Regions from separate parts of the Peptacetobacter sp. AB800 genome, predicted to be linked through region 1. Evidence: riboswitches for the same ligand, from Rfam matches in the RefSeq annotation. Region 1 holds a riboswitch; the other holds the start of a gene.
What was found. A riboswitch is a leader RNA that binds a small molecule or an ion and turns the genes downstream of it on or off. The one in region 1 is predicted to bind FMN.
Positions count from the first base shown of each region.

Region 2: it holds a riboswitch for FMN, as region 1 does, so the genes downstream of both, ribD (bifunctional diaminohydroxyphosphoribosylaminopyrimidine deaminase/5-amino-6-(5-phosphoribosylamino)uracil reductase RibD) here and ACK2WN_RS00885 (ECF transporter S component) in region 1, are expected to answer to the same signal.

Region 1 is NZ_JBLOUI010000001.1:185,460-192,327, reverse strand. It holds gene ACK2WN_RS00910 (histidinol-phosphatase HisJ family protein) at 1-719, opposite strand, end outside; gene ACK2WN_RS00905 (response regulator transcription factor) at 1,030-1,749, shown strand; gene ACK2WN_RS00900 (histidine kinase dimerization/phospho-acceptor domain-containing protein) at 1,724-4,132, shown strand; gene ACK2WN_RS00895 (cyclase family protein) at 4,288-4,932, shown strand; gene ACK2WN_RS00890 (heavy-metal-associated domain-containing protein) at 5,036-5,251, opposite strand; FMN riboswitch at 5,404-5,547, shown strand; gene ACK2WN_RS00885 (ECF transporter S component) at 5,716-6,366, shown strand; gene ACK2WN_RS00880 (putative heavy metal-binding protein) at 6,688-6,868, opposite strand, start outside.
Region 2 is NZ_JBLOUI010000060.1:2,570-9,437, reverse strand. It holds gene ribE (6,7-dimethyl-8-ribityllumazine synthase) at 123-587, opposite strand; gene ACK2WN_RS11515 (bifunctional 3,4-dihydroxy-2-butanone-4-phosphate synthase/GTP cyclohydrolase II) at 589-1,800, opposite strand; gene ribE (riboflavin synthase) at 1,873-2,511, opposite strand; gene ribD (bifunctional diaminohydroxyphosphoribosylaminopyrimidine deaminase/5-amino-6-(5-phosphoribosylamino)uracil reductase RibD) at 2,496-3,596, opposite strand; FMN riboswitch at 3,748-3,862, opposite strand; partial or broken gene ACK2WN_RS11500 (glutathione peroxidase) at 3,932-4,288, opposite strand; gene ACK2WN_RS11495 (sensor histidine kinase) at 4,513-5,529, opposite strand; gene ACK2WN_RS11490 (response regulator transcription factor) at 5,561-6,304, opposite strand; gene ACK2WN_RS11485 (flavodoxin family protein) at 6,450-6,868, opposite strand, start outside.

The DNA.
Region 1 (6,868 bases):
TTGCAGTGAGAATCGCTGCCGATAGTCAAGATTTCTCCACCTAGTTCTAAGTATAGTTTTAGTATATCTTTTGATGGCATTAAGTCGTCTAAGTGATATTTTTTAGTAGAAGTATTCAATTCTATACCTTTTCCATCAGCTATAACGTATTTTAAAATCTTAGTTATAATCTCTTTATTCTCTACAAATGGGTTGTATCCATCTTTTTCGTCGTATCTTTTTAATAAATCTAAATGACCTAAAACAGAGTAGTTATGGAAATTCTGAACAAGATAGTATATATTTTCAAAGTATAGTCTATAATATTCCGCCTCAGTTTTTCCGTTCTGGAAACTATGATCCCAAAGTTCTTTATTGTCTATTTCGTGAACAGACATTATGATAAAATCAAAAGGATATTTTTTTAATAACTCCTCATATTGTGGAATTGTGTGCTTTTGAACACCAAATTCAAGCCCAGTTTTTATAGATATCTTGTCTTTATAAAGCTCTTTAACTCTTTCTATCTCTGGAAAATATTTTTCAAAATCGACATTTAAAACCTTCCCCTCAACTTCTTCTGGTTTTAAATCTTTTAAATCGTATTTAACACCGTAATCTACATGGTCTGTGAAACAAATTTCTTTAATTCCAAGAGAAATTGCGTCTTTTACACATTCCTCCATTGGATAATTTGAATCGTCGCTAAATATTGTATGAGTATGGTAATCGCAAAACATAAAAACGCCCCCTTTTTTTCTGTAGTTATACTTTTAATTATATCACCGACAAAACTAAATTCAATATATAGAAACTCTTAAGAAATTCTTTAAAATTATACAAAGTCTATCTTTAAAATTATTCAATACAATATAATTAACAAAAGAGAGAAAGGAAGTTTGAGAGATGGAAAGGACTGAAAAGAAAAAATTAAAAAAGCCATTATCTATTTATATTAATAAAAATTATAGTAATAATAAAATTTCATCTAATAACTGCATACTGTTGTATAATTAAAGAGTAGAAATCATACGACAAAGGAGAAAAATTATGAACGCATATAACATATTAGTAGTTGAAGATGAAAAAGAAATAGCAGAGGCTGTTGAAATATATTTATTAAATCAGGGATACAATGTTTTTAAGGCTTTCAACGGAATGGAAGGCCTTAAGGTTTTAGAAAATGAAGAAATACATTTAGCAATCGTGGATATAATGATGCCAGTAATGGACGGGATAACATTCACTATGAAAGCTAGAGAAAATCACAATTTCCCGATAATAATGCTTTCAGCAAAATCTGAAGAAGTAGATAAGATAATGGGACTAAACATAGGGGCAGACGATTACGTTACAAAACCTTTCAAACCTCTTGAACTTTTAGCTAGAGTAAATTCTCAGCTAAGAAGATACACAAAATATATGAACATTCAAAAAGCGAGTAAAGCAGAAATTGAAGCTGTGAATGAGAACATATATACAATAGGAGGGCTTGAATTAAACGACGATACAAAAGAGGTTTCTGTTGACGGAAATCCAGTAAGACTGACTCCAATAGAATTTAAGATTTTAGGATTGCTTATAAAAAATCCTGGCAGAGTATTTCCAGCGGAAGAAATTTATGAAAGAGTTTGGAATGAGGCTGCGATAAACACAGATACCGTAATGGTACATGTAAGAAATATAAGAGAAAAAATAGAATTGGATCCGAAAAATCCAAGATACTTAAAGGTGGTGTGGGGAGTTGGATACAAAATTGAAAAAATCTAGAGATGATAAATCAAAGAAAATATTAGCCAATATAGTAGTACTTATAGTGTTGTTAATTTCCTCATTGGGAATGTTGACGACGTATAGAAATATATCGGATAAATTTACAGTAGAAGAACAGGTTTTAAATAGTGAAACAGGAGCAGACTACTTCTTAGGTCAGATTTATCCAATGTATTGGGATTTGAAGAATGCAACTGAGAATAAAGCAAACCCTTCAGATGTCTTCTTAACAGAAGATGCAATAAAAAATGCTCTTGAAAATGCAGATATAGATTTAGGTACTCCAGAAGAATTGACAGATGCAATAAATGAAAATGGAGATGTAATACTGAATAAAGAAGCTATTAAAGAGGATTTTAATGAAGCGTTCGAAAATGATATGGATTACGCTGAAATAGCTCTAAATGCAGCTAACAAACCTGTAAAGTACAACGTATTCAATAAAGAAAATAAAAAGACAATCGGAAACGAAAAAAACGACTTAGAATTTATCAAAAATAAATCTTTAGCTCAACTAGGTTCAGGAATGGAAGAGTATCAGGTTAAAGAAAGAATGGATGAAATAAATAGAAAATATTTATTCTACATGGTTTTAGACTTTGATAAAGATGGAAATTATAGCTTTAAAGCACTTCATGGGATAGATGCAGATAAATGCCAGACTGTTATGGACAACACAGTACAAAGCTGGAATGTAAGAAGTGCAAATTTATATAAAAAATATACAGATGGATCTTTAAAATATAAATTGCCTCCTATAAAAAATGCAACATTTACAATAGGATTAACAAAAGAAGGAGCAACTCAAATAGTTAATGCTCCATATAATTCAAGTATAAATAACTACAATGGAATTTACCATCTTCTATCAGGAGATAAGATGCATACATTAGGACAGATGACTATGGTAGCTGTTTTAATAATGTGTGTATACGCTTTAGTAGGATTCCTACTACCAAATTCAATAAGAAATGATGTATTTGCAATGGGTAGCGTGATAAAAGTGCCTATAGAAGTAATAGTGATACTTGTATCTTTAATAGCTTCAGCATTTGTAGCTATAAACCCATTACAGCTTATAGATATTAGCACATCAGATTCATTAGAAAATCTACTTATGCAGATGCTTCCTATATCAGCGACAACAGCTTCGTGGGGAGTAGTAATAGGAAATATTGGATACTGGATGATATTATTTGCACTATTCTTAATGGGCGGTATATATCTAAGAGATATGATTGCTAAAGGAGATAGAAGAGTAATATTCAACTCTTGTATAGCAATAAGAGTAGTAAAATGGATGATTTCAAAAGTTAAAATATTCTTTAATTGGATGAACAACTTAGATTTAAAAGACGGATATGAAAAATTCATATTGGCAGCATTAGGAGTAAACTTCCTAGCAATAGCAATCTGTTCTGCAATTTGGGGATTTGGTATAATCACAGGAGCTATATACTCTGTAATACTTTACATTTTAATAAAGAAAAAATTTGGCAAAGTATTAGAAGACTACAATAAACTAGAAACAATAACTAAAGATATAGCAAATGGCGATTTTGGATCAGTTCCGGAAGAAGATTTAGGAGTATTCAATCCAATAAAAGAAAACCTAGAAAATATAGAAAAAGGTTTCAGTGCAGCAGTTAGTGAAGAAGTTAAGAGCCAGAAGATGAAAACTGAGCTTATAACTAATGTTTCACACGATTTAAAAACTCCACTTACTTCAATAATAACTTATGTTGACCTTCTTAAAAAAGAGGGAATAACAGAAGAAGAAAGACAGAAATATCTTGATACTATAGATAAAAAATCAAATAGATTAAAATTTCTTATTGAAGACTTATTTGAAGTAAGTAAGGCTACAAGTGGAAATGTTAAAATGAATCCTATGAAGGTAGATGTTGTATCTTTAATAAAACAGACTTTAGTAGAACTTGAGGATAAATTGAATGCAGCCCATTTAGAAGTTAAGGGTAATTTCCCAGAAGAAAAGGTGATACTAGAATTAGATAGTATGAGAACTTTCCGCATATTCTCTAACTTAATATCTAATATCTCGAAATACTCAATGCCATACACTAGAGTATACATAAATGTTAAGAGAGATGCAGAAAATACAGAGATAGAGTTTAAAAATATTTCTGCAGAGGAATTAAACGGAGATGTTGAAAATCTAACAGAAAGATTTGTTAGAGGGGATAAATCGAGAAATACTGAGGGAAGTGGACTTGGGCTTGCAATAGCTAAGAGCTTCACAGAGCTTCAGGACGGTAAGATGAAGGTAAGCTCAGATGGAGATTTATTTAAGGTAGTGCTTACTTTTAAGAATGAGAGAAATTTAAAGAAAGAAGAAAGTAAGCAGGAAAGTAAAAATTAAATAAGTTGTTTTAGAAAAGTAGGATGGCGATTATCGAATAAGTGATGAGCTTTGAGAGATAATTTGTTCATCCTACTTTTTATTATATAATTAAAAATTTTGTATATGATATAATTAAAATGATAATCAAGCTAGAGTATTAAGAGGTGAAGAGTATGAAAGCAATAGATTTAACTTATACAATAAAAGAAGAAATGACAGTTTTTCCAGGTACAGAAATGCCAAAGTTAATTAACACAAGTAATTATGAAAAAGATGGTTTTAGGGAAACTTCTATTAGTATATATTCTCATGTAGGGACTCACATGGATCCACCAGCACATATATATCCAGATAGAACGACTTTAGACGAGTTTCCTGCGAACCAGTTTATAGGAAAAGGACTTGTGATAGATTGTAGAGATTTAAATGAAGGCGAGGATATTACATTAGACTGTATTTTGAAATACGGTAAAAAAGCTGAGAAAGTTGATTTTTTATTGTTCAACACTGGTTGGGATAAATATTGGGGAACTGATAAATATTTTGGAGATTATCCATGTGTGAACGATGAAGTTTTAGATTATGTGCTTAATGGAAATTATAAAGGAATTGGATTTGATACGATAGGGATAGATCCTGTTTCAGATGAAAAACTTACAAGACATAAGAAGTTGTTTAAAGATAAGGATATTGTAAATATTGAAAATCTAAAAAATCTTGAACTTTGTGGAGATAAAATTTTTAATTTTAGTTGTTGTCCGTTAAAAGTAGAAAATAGCGATGGTGCACCAGTTAGGGCGGTTGCTTGGTTTGAGTAAATATATAAATAAAAAAAGAGCTTAATCTTGTATGGAGAAAAAGCTCTTTTTATTTATGATTAATTTAAATTGGTGAACTATGTTAGATTTTATAATTAATAGATTATGCTAAGAAACATTCTATAGGTTCAAATCCTTCTTCATCTATAGCTTCCATTAAAATTTCATCAGTTATTGATTCTTCTACGTCAACAGTTGCAGATTTGTCTTCTAAGCTAACTTCTAATACTTCTACACCATCTATAGCAGAAAGTGCTTCAGTTATTCTATTTACACAGTGCTGGCATCCCATGCCATCTATTTTTATTATTTTTTTCATATATTTATCCTCCAAGTTTTAATACTTAATATACCTAGTAGGGGTATAAATCACTATAATTTGATTATATGTTTGTTAGTCAATAAAGTCAATATGGTATTGATTTTATTTTTTATTTGTGTTAATTTAATAATAGACAACTGAATTAGTTAAGATGTCTTCAGGGCAGGGTGAGATTCCCGACCGGCGGTATAGTCCGCGAGCGTTTTTTTAAACGCAGGAATTGGCATAAGTTCAATTCAGGATTTGGTGAAATTCCAAAACCGACAGTATAGTCTGGATGAGAGAAGATGTGTTAATAATTATCTATTAGTTAGATTTTTTATTGTGCAAAATAAATCCTATTTAGGTTATATTTTACATACTAATAATCAAAAGATATTTTTATAATAGAGAGTTACAACACCTGAAAGACACTTAGTCTATCAGGTGTTTTTTATTTTAAATTTTAGGAGTGATGAAAGATGATGGAAAGCAAGACAAAAACAATGACAAGGGTGGCAATGCTTAGTGCACTGGCATTTGCAGCGGTATTATTCATAAGAATACCAATGGTATTATTCTTAGAGTATGATCCAAAGAACGTAATTATAACAATAGGTGGATTTATTTGGGGACCGTTCATGTCATTGATGGTAGCAGTAGTAACAGCGTTTATCGAATTTTTAACTATAAGTGAAGATGGAATAATAGGACTTGTAATGAATATAATTTCTATTTGTGCGTTTTCTTGTACTGCAGCTTTTATATACAAAAAAGATAGAACTTTAAGAGGTTCTATAATAGGTTTAGTAAGTGGTACAGTACTTCTTACAGTTGTTATGATGTTATGGAACTACTTAGTAACACCAATATATATGGGAATTCCAAGAGCAGAAGTTGTAAAACTTTTAGTTCCAGCGATAATGCCATTCAACTTAATAAAAGGTGGAATAGACTCAGCAATAATTTTATTAATATATAAACCAATAGTATCAGCACTTAGAAGAACAGTGTTAAAATCAGAAGCTAAAGATGCACCAAAAATGATAGTACATCCAGGTGTAATGGCTGTAGCGGTATTAGTAATAGTAACATGTGTAATGCTAGTACTAGCAATGAAAGGAATAATATAATATAGCAAAGAAGAGGGTATAGCAAAAACACTCCAGGCTTCGACGCCATGCCCATATATGTAACACATTTATATGTTGCATGGCGTCTGTAGATTGTCGTAGTTTTTGCTATAACCCTCTTCTTTTATACAATAAATTATTCCAACGAAAAACTTATGAAGAATGTAAATAGTTTACAAAAAAGGTTGCTACAAATTTTGTAACAACCTTTTTCTGTATAATTAAATTTTATTAAGTTTAAATTTGTTTTTAGCTTAACCTGTAAGTAAGTATATAAGATGAAGCCTGGAGCAAGGAGCAGTTACACTCTTGCCCTTTCTCTTATATTCTCTCTATTACTACTGCTGTTCCAGATACTGTTACCATTAGCATTCCATTGTCAGCACCTAGTACTTCATAGTCTGTGTCAACTCCAACAACTGCATTTGCACCTTTTGCAGCTGCTCTTCCTTCTAATTCTTCAAGAGCTTTTTCTCTGGCATTTTTTAATTCGTCTTCGTAA
Region 2 (6,868 bases), on a different contig from region 1:
CCTTTTATGGACTTTCACCACAGATTAATAGCATGCCCGTCATACTAAAAAGGGAGTGTATCTTTTACGATACCTCCCTCTTTTACTTTATTTTTAATATTTAATTTGTACTAGTATTTTTATTATAACAATTTCATAAGATTTACCATTTCTACTGCTCCCTGAGCACATTCAAATCCTTTATTTCCTGCTTTTGTTCCAGCTCTTTCTATAGCCTGTTCTATGTTTTCAGTTGTAAGTACTCCAAACATTACAGGTATTTCACTTTCTAAACTTACATGAGCTATTCCTTTAGATACTTCACTACATACATAATCATAATGACTTGTATTTCCTCTGATTACTGCACCTAAACATATTATTGCATCATATTTTTTACTCTTAGCCATTTTTGAAGCTACTACTGGTATTTCAAATGCTCCTGGAACCCAAGCCACTTCTATATTTTCTTCTTTAACATTTTCACGTTTTAATCCGTCTACTGCTCCTGAAAGAAGTTTTGATGTTATAAATTCGTTAAATCTCGCTGCTACTATTCCTATTTTAATATCACTTTCTGCTAATAATTTTCCTTCGTAAATTTTCATTTTAGTTTTCCCCCTTTAAATTTAATATATGTCCCATTCTTTCTTGTTTTGTTTTTAAATAAAATTCATCATATTCTGTTGCATCTATCTGAATAGGAATCCTATTATTTATCTTAATTCCATAATCTTTTAACTGATATATTTTATCTGGATTGTTTGTAAGAAGATTTAAAGACCTTACACCCAAATCTCTTAAAATTTGAGCTCCTATGTAATATTCTCTAGCATCTCCATCAAATCCCAATACTAAGTTTGCATCTAAAGTGTCCATTCCCCCATCTTGAAGTTTATATGCCTTCATTTTGTTAACAAGACCAATACCTCTTCCTTCCTGTCTCATATAAAGCAGAACTCCTCTTCCTTCTTTTGCTATTTTTTGCATAGCTACATCAAATTGTTCCCCACAATCACAACGTAAAGATCCAAATACATCTCCTGTTAAACACTCTGAATGCACTCTACAAAGAATATTTTCTCCATCTCCTATCTCGCCCTTTACTAAGGCTATGTGATGTTCTCCATTCAATTTATTTATGTAACAACTAGCCATAAACTCTCCATATTTTGTGGGCATTTTTACTTTTGAAACACATTCAATTAATTTATCATATGTTTTTCTGTAGTCTTGTAAATCTTTTATAGTTGTAAATGTTAATCCATATTCTTTTGCCATTTTTTTTAACTCTGTTGTTCTCATCATTCTTCCGTCCTCTCTCATAATTTCACAACAAAGTCCACATTCTTTAAGTCCGGCTAATTTCATAAAATCAACTGTTGCTTCAGTATGTCCATCTCTTTCTAACACTCCATTATCTTTTGCTATCAGAGGAAACATATGACCAGGTCTTCTGAAATCTTCTGGTTTTACATCATCTTCTACACATTTTCTAGCAGTTAATCCTCTTTCAACAGCAGATATTCCTGTAGCTGTGTCTACATGGTCTATTGATACTGTAAATGCTGTTTCGTGATTATCTGTGTTATGAGTTACCATTGGTGGTAAATCTAATTTTTTAGCTAATTCTTTTGACATAGGCATACATATTAGACCTTTTGCATAACTTGCCATAAAATTTACATTTTCTGTTGTAGCAAACTCAGCTGCACAGATTAAATCACCTTCATTTTCTCTGTTCTCGTCATCTGTTACAAGTATAATTTTCCCTTCTCTTAAATCCTGTATTGCTTTTTTTACTGATTCAAATCTCATCATTTTTCCCTCCTTAAAAATTCCAATTATTAAAATATCTTTCCTAATCTAAAAATAGTTTATTAATAAATACTTCTAAAATCCATTTCTTAATAAAAATTCTCTATTTATATTTGATTCTTTTTTATTTTTATTCATTAATTTTTCTACGTATTTTCCAATGCAATCATTCTCAATATTTACAATATCATTTATTTTTTTAAAAGCTAAGATAGTGTTCTCTAGAGTATGTGGAATTATTGAGACATCAAAACTATTTGTTCTAACATTAGCCACTGTTAAACTTATTCCATCTATAGTAATAGAGCCTTTTTCAACCACATATTTCATAATTTTTAAATCAGCTTCAATTGTGTACCATATCGCATTACTATCTTTATTTATATTTTTAACTATTCCAGTCCCATCAATATGGCCACTTACTATATGACCTCCAAATCTTCCATTTGCAGCCATTGCCCTTTCTAAATTAACTTTGCTATTTGTTTTTAACTTATTTAGGGAAGTTCTTTTCATAGTTTCATGCATTACATCGACTGAAAATTCTGAATCAGAAAACTCTGTAACAGTAAGGCAAATTCCATTTACCGCTATGCTATCACCTCTGTGCACATCTTCTAATATTTTATCTGCTTTTATAAATAATTTCCTAGAATCACCATTAACTTTAATCGATACAATATTTCCTATTTCCTCTATTATTCCTGTGAACATTTATAAGTCACATCACTTTCTATCATAAAATCATCTCCAAATCTAAAGATTTCACTATTTTTTAGCATTATTGCATCTTTAGGAAAATCAATCCCTTCTCCTAATACTGCTGTTTTTCCATTTCCACCAAATATTTTAGGAGCTATATATGCTTGTATTTTATCTACTATTCCCCGTTCAAAAGCGCTCCATGCTAAAGTTGCACCTCCTTCAAGAAGTATACTGTCTATTTTCTTTTCTCCTAATTTAGACATCAAATCTTGTAAGTCTATCTTTTTTTTCTTTATTTTAATTTGTAAAATCTCGCATCCTTTTTCAATATATTGCTCTTTTTTAATCTCATCATCTGAACAAGTTGCGATTATTGTAGGTATTTCTTTTGCTGTAGATACTATTTTTGATCCTATAGGTGTTCTTAGATTTGTATCACATATTATTCTAATTGGGTTTAGTCCATTTTCTATCTTACAATTTAACATCGGATTATCTATAATTACAGTATCCACTCCAACCATTATTCCCGAATATTTATGCCTAGTTTTTTGTACATTTAATCTAGCTTCTTCACCTGTAATCCATTTAGATTCATTTATTTTAGTAGCTATTTTTCCATCCATTGTCATAGCATACTTAAATAATACAAATGGTTTTTTAGTTGTTATAAACTTTCTAAAAGTTTCATTCAATTTATCGCCTTCATTTTCTAAAAGCCCCTTTTCAACTTTTATTCCCCGTTTTTTTAATATATCCAAACTTTTACCAGACATTTTAGGATTTGGATCTAGACTAGCAATAACTACTTTTTTTATCTTATTTTCTATTATTGCATCTGTACATGGTGGAGTTTTTCCATAATGACAACATGGTTCTAGAGTTACATACATGGTAGCATCTTTAGGATTTTCTGAACAATTATTCAATGCATTTCGTTCTGCATGAAGACCACCATATTTTTTATGGTATCCTTCACCTATAATTTTTCCATTTTTGACAATAACTGCTCCTACCATAGGATTAGGATTAACAAATCCTACACCTTTTTTTGCATTTTCTAATGCCAATTGCATATATTTACATTCACACATTTTAACACCTCCTAAAAATAAAAAATGTCTTGAATAATATGCTATCCAAGACATTTAAAAGTGCTAAAATTATCTAAATAAATTAAAAAAGCTCTGAAATGATTAATTCATTCCAGAGCAAATAAAACTATAATATATAATAAATAGTACTTTTCATCTTCTTTCATCCAGACTTTACTGTCGGCTTCGGAATTACACCGAATCATGCTTTGCAGCTCGTGGGCTTTACCACCGGTAAGGAATTTCACCCTGCCCTGAAGATAGTTCTTATTCAATTAACTTTAATTATATTATTAAAGTTTTTATTTGTCAATAAAAAATAATTTTAGAAGTTTTTATTTTAATAATTTTTTTATTTTCTTTTCTAATTTTTCTGGTTTCATCATTGGTGGAAATCTATCTATTATATTTCCGTCTTTATCTACTAAGAATTTAGTAAAGTTCCATTTAATATTTTTCCCACCAAGACCTGTTTTCCGTCCTTTTAAATATGTAAACAAAGGTTCTTCATTTTCACCATTTACTTCTATTTTAGAAAACTGTCTAAATGTTATACCATATTTATCAATTCCAAACTGCTTTACTTCAGCATCAGTGCCCGGAGTCTGTCCAAACTGGTCACTAGGAAAATCTAATATTTCAAATCCTTCATCTTTATATTTTTTGTAAAGCTCTTCCAGAGCTTCATACTGTTTAGTGAAGCCTCAATTTGTAGCTGAATTTAATATCAGAAGTATTTTTCCTTTAAATTCACTCATATCAACTTCATTACCATCTATATCTTTCACTTTATAATCATATATACTCATAATTTTTATATCCCCCATCTTTTGATTGCTTACTTAATAGATACCCGTATATATGACCAACAATCAATTTTATCTATATATTTATTGTTTATTACTATAATTTACTTTTATTGCATAACTTTAAAGAAATCGTGTCCTTTGTTGAATATTATCGAAACATCACAAAATTCACCTTCAACAGATTTAACTTCTATGTCATCTCCAAGTGCGGTAAGTATTTTTTTAGCGATATAAAGTCCCATTCCTGTAGATTTAAATCTATTTCTTCCGTTCTTTCCTGTAAATCCTTTTTCAAATATTCTATCCAAATCTACTTTATCTATTCCTTCTCCATAATCTTTTATATGGATAACCCTAGATTTTTCACGCTGCTCTTGGTATATTTCTATCTTTCCACCTTTGTGAGAATACTTGCACGCATTGTCTATTATTAGCTCAATAATATGGGATATCCATTTTCTGTCTGTATACACAGAAAATCCAGTTTCTTTGATATCTATTTCTAACTTATTATATATAAATAAGTATCTGTTCTTTTTTATTACACTTCTTATTACTTTGTCTATTTCTATCTCTTCAATAGAAAAATCTGAGCTATATTCTCCAGATCTTATTATGTACAATGCCTGCTCAACAAGGGAGTCTATTCTTTTTATTTCTCTGTTTATATTCTTTGAAATTTCAGCATCCCCTACTCTTTTAGACATAATTTCTAGTATTGAGATTGGTATTTTTACCTGATGTATCCAGTCTGTCATATAGTCATTGGCATCTTTTAACTCGTCCTCTATCTTATCCAGCTTGTTCATCCAATATATATGCTCATCTTTTATCTGCCTTATAAGTTCTTTATCTACTCCATCTTTAAATTCTTCATCGACATCAACGCCGTCTATTACCTTAATAGTATCTAAAATTTTATCAAATTCTCTCTTCTTTTTGAAAAAATCATACACTATAAATACTATTAATGCTAGTGCGAATATTAAATTCAGATATATTAGACTCTCCCTACCCATTTCTATTCCTGGATCTATGTAGACATTTACGTTGAATAAGATTATAAATAATACATATAAAAGAATGTAACTCTTATTGCTTTTTAAGTAATCTTTAATCTTCATTTTGTTTCACCTCAAAAAGTTCTCTATTATCCTATATGTCTTCTATTATATAACCTTGTCCCTTTCTTGTCTTAATATAATCAACTAATCCAAGTGATTTTAGTTTGTTTCTAAGTCTGGTTACATTTACAGTCAGCGTATTTTCGCCAATAAATTCATCTGTGCTCCAAAGTGCATCCATTATCTCATCTCTGCTGACAATATTTCCTGCATTTTGCATAAGTATGTGTAAAATTTTAAATTCATTTCTGCTAAGCTCTACAACTGTTCCATCCTTTATAACCGTTCCATCAGCTATGTTAAGTGTTATTTCTCCAACTTTTATAATTTCTTTATCAACAGTAATATTGTATGAATATGCACGTCTAAAAACTGCTTGAACCTTTGCAATTAATAGTTGTATTGAGAATGGCTTTACAATGTAGTCATCTCCACCCATGTTTATAGACATTATGATATCCATATCACTATCTCTTGATGAGATAAATATTATCGGTACTTTTAAAAATCTTCTTATCTCGTTGCACCATTGGAAGCCATCTTTATATGGAAGGTTAATATCCATTAAAATTAGTTTTGGATTTGCAATAAGTACCTCATTTGTTATATTTTGTAAATCTACCACAGTTTGCGCTGTGTATCCGTATTTTTCTAACCGCAATTTTATTTCTTTGGCTAATACAAAGTCATCTTCTACTATAAATATATCTAATGAGTTGTCATCTAAAGACATTCTTGATGATACGTCCATATTATGTTCGTTTGTTAAATGCATTTTTATCACCTCTTATTTTAATGATAACTTCTTTTTTAAGATGATACAATATTTCTTTTAATTATCTATTTCATAAATATAAAATAAAAGCTGAGTAATTTTTTACCCAGCTTTTATCATTGTGTTATCGTATTGTTTTTATTAATTATCTTATAAAGTTTGTAGCAACTTTAGCTTCTTTTTCAGGTAATCCATATTTTTCTTTACCTAAAGCAATACTCTTAATTAAGAATGCCATATTTTTACCTAAAGTTCTCATAACCTGAAGTCCTTCTTCGTCTTTTAATACTTCTTCTGGTGTGTTTCCATGCACACTATTCCAATACTGACTTGATGCTACAGGCATTCCAGCTATTGTAAAGTATTTGTTTAATTCGTCAAATGTAGATGAACATCCTCCTCTTCTTGCAGATACAACAGCTGCTCCTACCTTCATAGTCTTGTCACAAGTATTGCTGTAGAATAATCTGTCCATAAATGATATTAGATTTCCATTAGCAGATGCGTAATATACAGGAGATCCTACAACAATTCCATCACATTCTGTAAATTTTGGAGCTACTT